3 regions of the Comamonas sp. Z1 genome follow, and region 2 is predicted to be linked to each of the others. Evidence: predicted binding sites of a transcription regulator. Region 2 holds the regulator's gene; each other region holds the start of a gene.

Region 1 (3,249 bases), on a different contig from region 2:
TGGTGAGCCGGATAACCCAGGTCGTGGCGCAGCAGGAATTGCTGGGGCAGTTGCAGCCACTCAAGCGGCTGGGGCCGCAGACCATAGGCCTCGTCGAGCGCACGCAAGGCCTTGGCTCCAATGCGGCGCGACAGTCCCGCGCGCGGCAGTGCGCGCACATCGCCCCAGCTACGGCAGCCCAGGCGCAGCAGCACGGAGCTGTGCTGCTCCAGGGAGCTCAGCGTCCATAGCGGCAGCGCATCGGCATGCAGCGATGACTCGGACATGGACAGGGAAACAGGGACGGAGCCGCAAGGCCGGCCCTGCTGCAGCCGCAGCCGTGCCAAAGCCTGCCAGGCCGTGCCGCCCTGTCCGCGCAGCGGCTGCAATGCCGCATCGCCGCCCCCGGACTCCGGGGGGTCAGCCTGACAAGCTTGCGCAAAAGCACTGTCCAGCCGCGCCAGCAAGACCTCGGCTCCGCCCCAAAGACGCTGCACCATGCTGGTCTCCATGAGCAAGGCGTCTTCGAGCAAGGCCACACGCGGCGAGAACTCCAGCGCCCACCAGCAGGAACTCTCGGGCACCGGGCTTGACTCGCTCAGGCAGGCCAGAGGCCAGGCCATCCAGTGCTCTGCACTGCCCATCTCATGCCTCCGTCATCCAAGGCGAGGCCGTTGCAGGAGCGGCGGCTGTCATGCGCCCTTGCATGAGCATGGCAGCCTCCTCGCTCTGGCGCGCATGTCTTTGGGCCTGCGCCTGCAGCACGGGCTGCCAGGCCCACTGCGAAAGCGCGAGCTGTATGGGGCGCTCCAGCAAAGGCCCACGGCGCTTGAGTATCTGTATCTGCAAATCCGGCGTCTGCTGGGCAGCGGAGTCTGCCGTGACTCTCTCCAGCCTCAACCGCAATGCGGCGGGAGAGCTGTGCGGCTCGGCCTGCAGCTCCTGCCATAGCCACAGAGGCCGGCCCTGCGAAGCGGCAGCCAGCTGCAAGCGGCGCAGCGTGGACGCTGGAAGTTCGGGCAGCCAGGCCAGCACCGCCAGCACATCCCGGCAATGCAGAGCCTGCTCGCAGGCCCAGGCCAGATCCTGGGCACTGCGCCCCGGCTGCACCGCGCACAGCCGCTTCGCGTCAATACCGGCGGCCTGCAAGGCCGGAGCAAAAGGCAGATAGGGTGGCGCCACCAGCACCAGTTGCCCCATCCGCGAATCCCCGAGTGAAGCCGCATGCTGCTGGACACGGGCGGCCAGCGCGGGCAACAGCAAGGCCCACTCAGCATGACAGTGCGCGGGTTGCTGCAGCTGAATCAAGGCATTGCCGGGCCAGCCGCCGCCCGGCAGCTCGGCATCCAGCGCAGCATGGCCGCTGGGCCAGACCTGAGGGCCGGCGCCGGCCTGCCAGTCCGTGCCGCGCCAGACACCTGGAATCCGTATGGCGGACAAAGGCAGGCTGCCCGCAACGGGCAGACCCGGCCGCATGCCCTGCTCTGCACCTGTTTGCTGCCGGACAGACTCCGTCATGCCGGGCGGTGAGCCAGGATGGGCCAAGGATGTCAGGGGCTGGGTGTGCATGCGAAAGCTCTTGAATACTGTACAAATATACAGTTATTCAAGTTTCCGCGCAAAACAAGGTCTTAATATCGGTAGCAGATACGGTCGACTCTTGTAGATTGGACGTCGTGCGCTATCAAAAATACTTCTTCAGGATGGCGCAAGCAGACGCAGCAAAGCACGCCGCGCTGCGGCGTGATGCACAGAGTTTTGAAGAAATACCGGTTTGGCGCCTGTCAATCAAGCGCCTGCCGCTATCAGACTTGAGGCCAGCCGTCCCAGGCAAAACTCGCAGTCAATGCCTTCAATTGAGCGACTGCCTGTCGGCATTCATGGCCGAGCTGCGGCCGGCCTGCGGCATCAGCTGAGCACAGGCCTCGCACCATTCGGCCACGGCGACTTCCAGCGTGGAGCCGCCCTGCCCCAGCGTGGGCCAGCGGCGCAGGCAGTCGTTCATGATGGCCTGCAACTGCCACAGGGCCTCGCGGTTGACCAGGGCCAGCTCACTCATGCCCAGGGCATCATCCTTGAAATAGCTCAGCACGTCCAGCTGCTGGCTGGGGTGAGAGCCTGCCTCGGCCAGCTGTTTCTGCAGTTGCGCAAGACTGGCTTCCACGGCCACCGCCGCCTGCGCATCGGGCATTTGCTGCCAGTGCTCGGGAAACTCGCACCTGAGTTCGCTCCATTTGCGCAGCGCAGCCTCCAGGGCCGCAATGCTGTGGGAGAACTCGGCCTGCAGCGGCGCCAGCGGCTTGCCGGGACTGATTTCGTCGTAGAGCAGCGGCAAAATCAGGTGCACCAGATCAGCCGGATAGCTCTTGTGGTTCATGCGCAGCATGAGCGACAGGCGCTGGCCAGGCATGTCCGTGAATTTCTCGAAGAAGGCCGAGACCACCTCGGCCAGCAACAGCACCTGACCCATGGGAGAAATGGCGTTGCCCTTGATGCCGCGCGGATAGCCGGAACCATCCATGCGCTCATGGTGCTCGAGCACGGCGATTTCCACGGCGCGCGAATACAGTTCTGTACTGCGCACCACCAGCATGGCCGTGACGGAATGCGCGACCAAATGCTTGCGTTCCTCGCCGCTCAAGCGGTGGTCCGGGTCGGTCCAGACCGGGTCCATATAGAGCATGCCTACATCGTGCAGCAGCGCGGCCGTGGCCAACGGCACGCATTCGCGCTCGGTCCAGCCGTTCTTGAGTGCCAGAAAGATCGCCACCAGCGTCATCTGCAGGCTGTGCTGGTAGAGGTCGGAGCGCTGCTCGCGCATGACGGTGAGCTTGAAGGCAATGGCCTGAGGCAGCAGCAAGCTCTTGAGCGGTGCCAGCAGACGCTCGACATCACCGATGGACGCCACCATGCGATGCAGCAGATCGACCTGCTCGCATTGCTGGCGCGCCAGAGCGACCAGGGATGCCACGTCGACCAGGTCGCCCGTGATCAGGTTGGCATCGATGGGGTCACGCAGCTTGTGCATGACCAGACGGTCATAGAGACGACTGTCAACACGTGTGCCTTTGTCCACCAATTTCATGCCCTTGTCGGTATAGATTGCATCGCCTGTCATGACCTCCGTATGCTCGGCCATATCGGTGACTGCGCGCAAAAAATGTACATCGGTCTCGTGCCCCTGCGCACCAGCGTTCTCACTCATCAAAGCGCTCTTTTTCTGTCTGCTCAATCAAACTCGATTGTTGCAGATTGCAATAATTTGTGGGC
Region 2 (3,249 bases):
GACGCCCTCATTGACATGTGTATATGAATGTTTCCACTGTCGAAGAGGTGCTGCAATACCCTGATCCGGGTATCCGTTCTGACGCATATTCGCGCCTGACAAGGAGTTTAGAAGGCTGCGAGGCTTGTGCGAAATGCGTTCCGGCGGACAGGCACAGGCAGAACATCAGCAAATAATTTACATAGCGATCCAGATCGTTCGGCGCCAATACGGAGGGCCTGCTCTGGCGACATCGAGTTTTTGCCTATGCACTGCTGGCAGAGTTGTCTGGCGCCATATCTGCCGGCCGATGGGCCAAGAGCGTTGAGGTGGCTTCCTGTTGGATGCAATGGAAGCTTTGTTGCATCGCCTGCAGGCCTATCGCGGGTCGGGCTCGGAGCTGCACGAGTGCAGGCAGTCAAACCTCACTGAGCTTTCAGACTTGCGGGGCTGCTTGCTCATGGAGTGCCATACGCTCCAGCGCGGCACAGACATCGGCCATGCGTCCGCAGATCAGCAGGCATTCGGGCTGACTGCGCGGCTCACGCTGCACGATCTTGAGAAGTCGTGGAGAAGCTGCTTGCCTAGACTCGTCGGTTATTGGCGATTGCAGCTCTGGTGTCGCTGCAAAGGCCTGAGGACAAAGCGTATTGCTGCCTAGACGACTGCGGCCGCGGTTGGCGCGCATGACAGGAATGCTGATCTGCTTCGCCTTTGGGCGATTGGTAGTGAAGGATACAGGTTCTGCAGCGGCTTCGCTTGCATCATCAGAGCAGAAGTTCGGGTTGAGCGACAGCGTGGCAGGCTGCCCTTTAAGGGTCAGGCGTGTCAAAGCCTGCAGTGATGTGGCGAATCCCATTTGGCAACTCCTCTTGATGACCTTGCGGCATGGATAAGGGCAGGATTGCGTTCTTCAGGCAAAGCTCCGCCCAGGGCGAAGCTCAACGGCTTCGCGCCTACCACCTGGGCTTGAGAGGGAAAGAGGCCCGGTGCCTCCGCTGCATAGGCGGAGGGACGCCGTCTGCCCGTTACATGAACATGCTGTTGCGGATAAGGCCTACGGCCAGGCCTTCGATGGCGAATGGCTCTTCAGGATCGACGTGAATGATCTTGTAGTCGGGGTTCTCGGGCAGCAGCTCGATGCCCTGAGGCGTGCGCTTGAAGCGTTTGACGGTCACGTCGTCACCGAGGCGGGCCACCACAATCTGGCCGTTGCGCGCTTCATGCGTAGCCTGTACCGCCAACAGGTCGCCGTCCATGATGCCCGCGTCACGCATGGACATTCCGCGGACCTTGAGCAGGTAATCGGGCTTGGCGGCAAACAGGCTGGGCTCGACCGAATAGCTCTGATCGATATGTTCCTGGGCCAGAATAGGCGAGCCGGCAGCGACGCGGCCGACCAGTGGAAGCACCAGCGGAGCTAGTGCCGTGAGCGGCAGCGCAAAGCTGGCACCGCGTGCCGCATTGATGGTGCGCACGGTATCGGCGCGCAGGCGAATGCCGCGCGATGTGCCGCTGACCAGATCTATGACGCCCTTGCGGGCCAGTGCCTGCAAATGCTCTTCTGCAGCATTGGCCGACTTGAAGCCAAAGGTGCTGGCAATCTCGGCCCGGGTAGGGGGCGCACCCGTGCGAGCGATGCTGGACTGGATGAGGTCCAGAATCTGCTGCTGGCGGGGAGTGAGCTTGGGGTGGTCCATGGGCATTCCTTGATCGATCGATGATGAATACTGTGTGTTCATCCAGTACCTGTATTTTTAATCAGTTTGAAGAGGACTGCAAGTGGAACCTGACAAAAATATCGTCATCCTGGGCACGGGCGGCACGATTGCCGGTGTCGCCGAGCAGGCGGGCACCAGTGTGGGCTACCGTGCGGCCCAACTGGGCGTGGCTCAGCTGCTGCAGGCCGTGCCGGACCTGGAGCGCGTTGCTTCTGCATCGCTGCAGGTGGAGCAGCTGGCGCAGCTGGACAGCAAGGATATGGATCACGCGACCTGGCATGCACTCGCGCTGCGATGTGCCGAGCTGCTCGCTCGTGATGACGTGAGCGGCATCGTGATCACCCATGGCACCGACACGCTGGAGGAAACCGCCTGGTTTCTGCAATGTGTTCTGCACCCGGCAAAGCCCGTGGTGCTGACCTGCGCCATGCGCCCGGCCACAGCCATTTCGGCTGACGGCCCCGGCAATCTGCGCGATGCCGTGGCCTGTGCGGCCGACATGCAGGCTGCTGGCCGCGGTGTGCTTGCCGTGGTGGCGGGCCGGGTGTTCAGTGCACGCCAGGTGCGCAAGGTGCATCCTTATCGTGTGGATGCCTTCGATGGCAGTGGTGCCGGCCCGCAGGGCTGGGTGGAAGAGGGGCGGCTGCGCTGGGCAACAGGCGGGCTGCCGGTCGTTGCGGCCAGCTCCACTGCAATCGCTTTACCGCCCGCAGATCACTGGCCCCTGGTGGAGCTGCTGCACAGTCATGCGGGCTGCAACAGTGCCGTAGCTCTGGCGGTGATGCAGGCCTGGTATGCGGCAGGCGTGCGTGCCGTGGTGGTGGTGGGCACGGGCAATGGCACACTCCATCAGGCATTGGGGTCAGCCCTGGACTGGGCGCAGGCGCAGGGCATGGCTTTGCGCATCACGACCCGGTGCGAGGAGGGGCAGGTGGTGCAGGCCGAGGGAGCGGGGGATGGCCGTGTGAGCAGCCTGCCGGCGGCCAAGGCCAGAATCAGCCTGATGCTGGAGCTGATGGGCTGGCCTCACGCATTGGATTGATGCTCTTGTTATGAGAGCTGCTAGCCCTCATTGATAAAGAGTATTTATGGTGTTTTGCTCTGAAATCCAATGAATGTAGCCGCGGGAAGCTATGAATATTGATGGCTCCAGCGCCATCCCTGGTACAGCTTTTCCGCACCGGACTGATGTCGGCCGGAAGGCCGGGAGCGCGAGCTTCAAAAACAAAAAAGGCCGGTGAAGACTCCGGCCTTTTTTGCCCAGAGATGCCTGGCCGCGAAAGTCGGCAAGGCTCCATGAGCGAGTGATCAGGGCGATCAGGAAGCCAGAGCGGCCAGAGCGCGTTCGGTGATTTCTTCCACGCTGCCTGTGCCGCTGATGGCGCGGTACTTGGGGGCCGCTGCTGCATCGGCCTTGGCCCAGTTGCTGTAGTAGTCCACCAGAGGACGTGTCTGGCTGCTGTAGACGTCCAGGCGCTTCTTGACGGTTTCTTCCTTGTCGTCTTCGCGCTGAACCAGGTCTTCACCGGTCACGTCGTCCTTGCCTTCC
Region 3 (3,249 bases), on a different contig from region 2:
GGCATAAATTCGTTGGGAGTAGCCGGTCAGGTGTGTGGTCCTGGCTCTTCCGCCGGGAACTCACACCTTTTTGTCAAAAGAACTCTCTAGCTCTCCAAGCTGTCACGCCCTGGCAATTGGCGCATCCTGGAGATTCGTCGTGTAGTGCGGGGTTCTAAGCTCTTGCCTGCTGTAGCTCTTCACTGTGGTGCTGCCTGTGCGCAAGCAATTTCGGCCATAGCGCTCATTGACGGCATCGACGGCCAGCATCAGGGCATGTTCTTTAGACGACAGCGGCCCCTCGTTTGTCACGTCCGCACAATCATCAAACAACAATTGGCCTTGGGCCATGGCCTCTTCGCGCGAGCTGATGTCCATCAGCATGACGCCTACCTTCACGATGTCATAGCCAGTTTCAAAGATGCTCCGCATTCCAGCTGCTGCGGCAGTACAAAGCTTGCGGGAGTCGTCAGTCGCTCTGGCTAGGGGTACTACACGAGAGCGTGCGAATCTCGGGCCATCACGGAAGGGGCTACTCATCGCAAAAACGGAAACCGCCTTGCTCACGGAGCCTTGCTGGCGCAGCTTGCGCGCAGCATTGGTTGCGAACAGACTGGCCAGCTGCTGCAACTCCTGGCAGGACTCCACCGGCTTGGCAAGGGAGCGGGAGCACATGATCTGTTGGCGCGTGCTAGAGCCTTCGACATCGATGCAAGCAATGCCATTCAGCTCGCGCACGGTGCGCTCCATATTGACCCCCCACCTTGCACGTACAGTGCCCGCATCCATGTTGGCCAGATCCAATGCCGTGAGAATGCCGCCGTCGATCAGCTGCGCGGAGTAGCGTCGTCCTATACCCCACACCTCGTTGACGGGCGTATTCGCCATGCAGTCCTGCAGTAGGGAGGGCGCACACTGGCCAAGGTTGCATACATGGGCCAGTTCTGCGGGGTAGGTGCCTGGTCTACGAAACGCTTGCTTGGAAATATGGCTGGCCAGCTTCGCAAGCGTGAGCGTTTTTCCAATGCCCCCACCCATAGGCAAGCCTAGCCATTGGCCAACACGCTCTCGCATGCGCCAGACCCGCTCTGTATGGTCCCCGCGCATGTCTCCCAGGTAACTGAATGACTCATCGACGGAGTAAGGCTTTGTGTGCTCAGCAAGGCCTGCAAGCAGGCTGTGCATGCGTGTTGAATAGTCGGAATACAGCGTGAAGTTCGCGGACAGCCCCATTAAGCCTTTCAACTCGCGCAGATCCTTGAGCTTGAACCACGGCTCTCCCATCTTGACCCCCAGGGCACGCGCCAGCTCGGATCGAGCCACAACAGCTCCATCGTTTGCTGAAAGGATCACATAGGGGTGTGAGCGCAGCGCAGGCCGCATGTCCCCCTCTACGGATGCGTAAAAGTTGTGAGCGTCTAAAAGGGCGAACATAGGGCACCTATGAGGGCCGGATATTGAAGCCGGGAAGCGCGTGCAAGCCAGTGCGTGCAACGCCGAAGATCTCCAGCGTCTGTCCTTCGCGGGGAACCATCTTTGGGTAGGTGGGGTTCGCGGCTTCGAGGTAGAAGCAGCCGCGCTTTCGGAGGTACTTGATTGTGAAATCCTGGTCCCAGACTGCGACAACGATATGACCCGGTTCCGGGCGTATAGCGCGGTCTACAAGTACATAGTCCTGATCATGCAAGCCGGCCAGCACCATCGAGTCACCAGAGACTCGGAAGTAAAACGTCGCCTGTGGATGAGGAATCAGTAGCTTGCTGATATCAATTGGGGACTGGGAAAAGTCCTCGGCAGGGCTAGGAAATCCAGCTCTGACAGCGCCTGAGACGCCGATCAACCAGCATGGTCTGGCGTCGATTGGCAGTGGCTGTAGGGGAAGAGGTTGGGGCTGCATGTCGGTTTTGCGGTGTACTGTATATATATACAGTTTAGCAAAATGCGTGACTCAGCAAAAAGGCCATGGTCACAAGCCAGCTTTCCTGGCTGTGAGCATGGCCCGAGTTTTCGCGCGGCTTGCGGTGGTTCTCAGTGCAGCGTGTAGTCGGTGTTTTGTTGCTCTTGCACCAGGGACCATGCTGCACGGTAGACCGCTTCCTGGGCAACACCGTTTTGGCGCATGGGTTCAGCAGTGGTGGCCACTGCCAGCAATTCGTCGTGCGAGAACTCGCGGCTGACCTGATCTTTCTTGCTGGAATACATAACGGAGATGGCCACGGCAGTCACGCGCTTCAGAGCCAGTGTGAGCTTGTTGTTCATCAGCTCCAGCTGCTGCAGTTGATCGGACTGGCTTTCAAAGACTTGATTCAAGGTCATTGCGGATTGTTCGTTACGGACCAAGCTGCACAGATCGCTACTGTTGAGTTGACGCAAGGCCAGTTCGAGGGCGGTCAGTTCAGCGGTGGTTTGGTTTTGCATTGTTGAGTACCTGGAAAAGTGTCGTTCTTCGTGGCCCGTATCGGCCTCACATAAACACCATAGCCGGAGCCTCAGGAATGCAAGCTTCTGCCCAAACTGGCCCAATGCGAGTACTGAGCTGTACGGGGTGGCACAGGCATACTTGGCAAATCTAATTTGTTCCCCCTGGGAGCGAAAGGTGAGGTAGCTGGCCTCCACAAACAAACAGCTTCTTATTGGCCGCAAGGTCTTTTTCAAACCCGGATGGGCCTCTGTTGCCCTTGGGCCGGGGTCTGTCCATTTCATACGGAGTGGATATGTCGATACACGTACAACCTCAACCGCTGCAGGCCTGGGCCGTTTCCTTCACCAGTTTGGAAGGGGAGAGTGCCAAGGTTCCAACCAAGGCCAGCTACAAGGGGACCGTGCCACCTTCAAAGGATGGCGTCTATCTTGTCAATGGAAAGTTCTCGCGCTTTCTGAGCGGGTTGTGGCGAGTCCCGAGTTCTGATGTGGCCAAGGCCGCGCAAGAGGTTCGGTTTGATGCTTTCTCAAGCCCTGAGTTTCGTTTTGCGCAGCGATATCGCTGGACAGAAATCGAAGAGTGCCTGCTTGCCTGAAAAGGCATTCGGCTAGGACACAGGCAATCAATTGCCTTCACCGACTGGGTAGGGTCAACCAACCTTGATTGATCCCTATCCAACCCTTTGAGTCCGCATAGCGGTCTTTTTCAACCCCCTGGGGCGATTCAGCCCCTGTGGGGGAGATCGCCCTGATTTGTTTCAGGAGATCAAAATGAAAACGCTAGACCTTTTCCATGAGACAGCAAGTGATGTCGGGTCCACCACGGCGCTTGTTAGCGTGAGGCTGGAG

The links. Region 2 encodes LexA, which represses DNA repair genes until DNA is damaged. Its sites were predicted from a motif close to ACTGTATNNNNATACAGT; they were not measured.
Region 1: a site for LexA is predicted at 1,565-1,582, ahead of imuA (translesion DNA synthesis-associated protein ImuA). Genes of this name have one in related genera too.
Region 3: a site for LexA is predicted at 1,893-1,910, ahead of FSY45_RS20175 (LexA family transcriptional regulator). Genes of this name have one in related genera too.

The regions. Positions count from the first base shown of each region.
Region 1 covers NZ_VOQT01000001.1:139,418-142,666, forward strand. Annotated here, with positions in the region: gene FSY45_RS00630 (hypothetical protein) at 1-623, opposite strand, end outside; gene imuA (translesion DNA synthesis-associated protein ImuA) at 625-1,548, opposite strand; gene FSY45_RS00640 (HD-GYP domain-containing protein) at 1,832-3,184, opposite strand.
Region 2 covers NZ_VOQT01000003.1:227,485-230,733, reverse strand. Annotated here, with positions in the region: gene FSY45_RS07735 (hypothetical protein) at 416-838, opposite strand; gene lexA (transcriptional repressor LexA) at 1,008-1,679, opposite strand; gene FSY45_RS07725 (asparaginase) at 1,762-2,742, shown strand; gene adk (adenylate kinase) at 3,018-3,249, opposite strand, start outside.
Region 3 covers NZ_VOQT01000013.1:98,399-101,647, reverse strand. Annotated here, with positions in the region: gene FSY45_RS20185 (hypothetical protein) at 1-7, shown strand, start outside; gene FSY45_RS20180 (Y-family DNA polymerase) at 103-1,413, opposite strand; gene FSY45_RS20175 (LexA family transcriptional regulator) at 1,421-1,876, opposite strand; gene FSY45_RS20170 (hypothetical protein) at 2,008-2,295, opposite strand; gene FSY45_RS20165 (hypothetical protein) at 2,694-2,996, shown strand; gene FSY45_RS20160 (hypothetical protein) at 3,172-3,249, shown strand, end outside.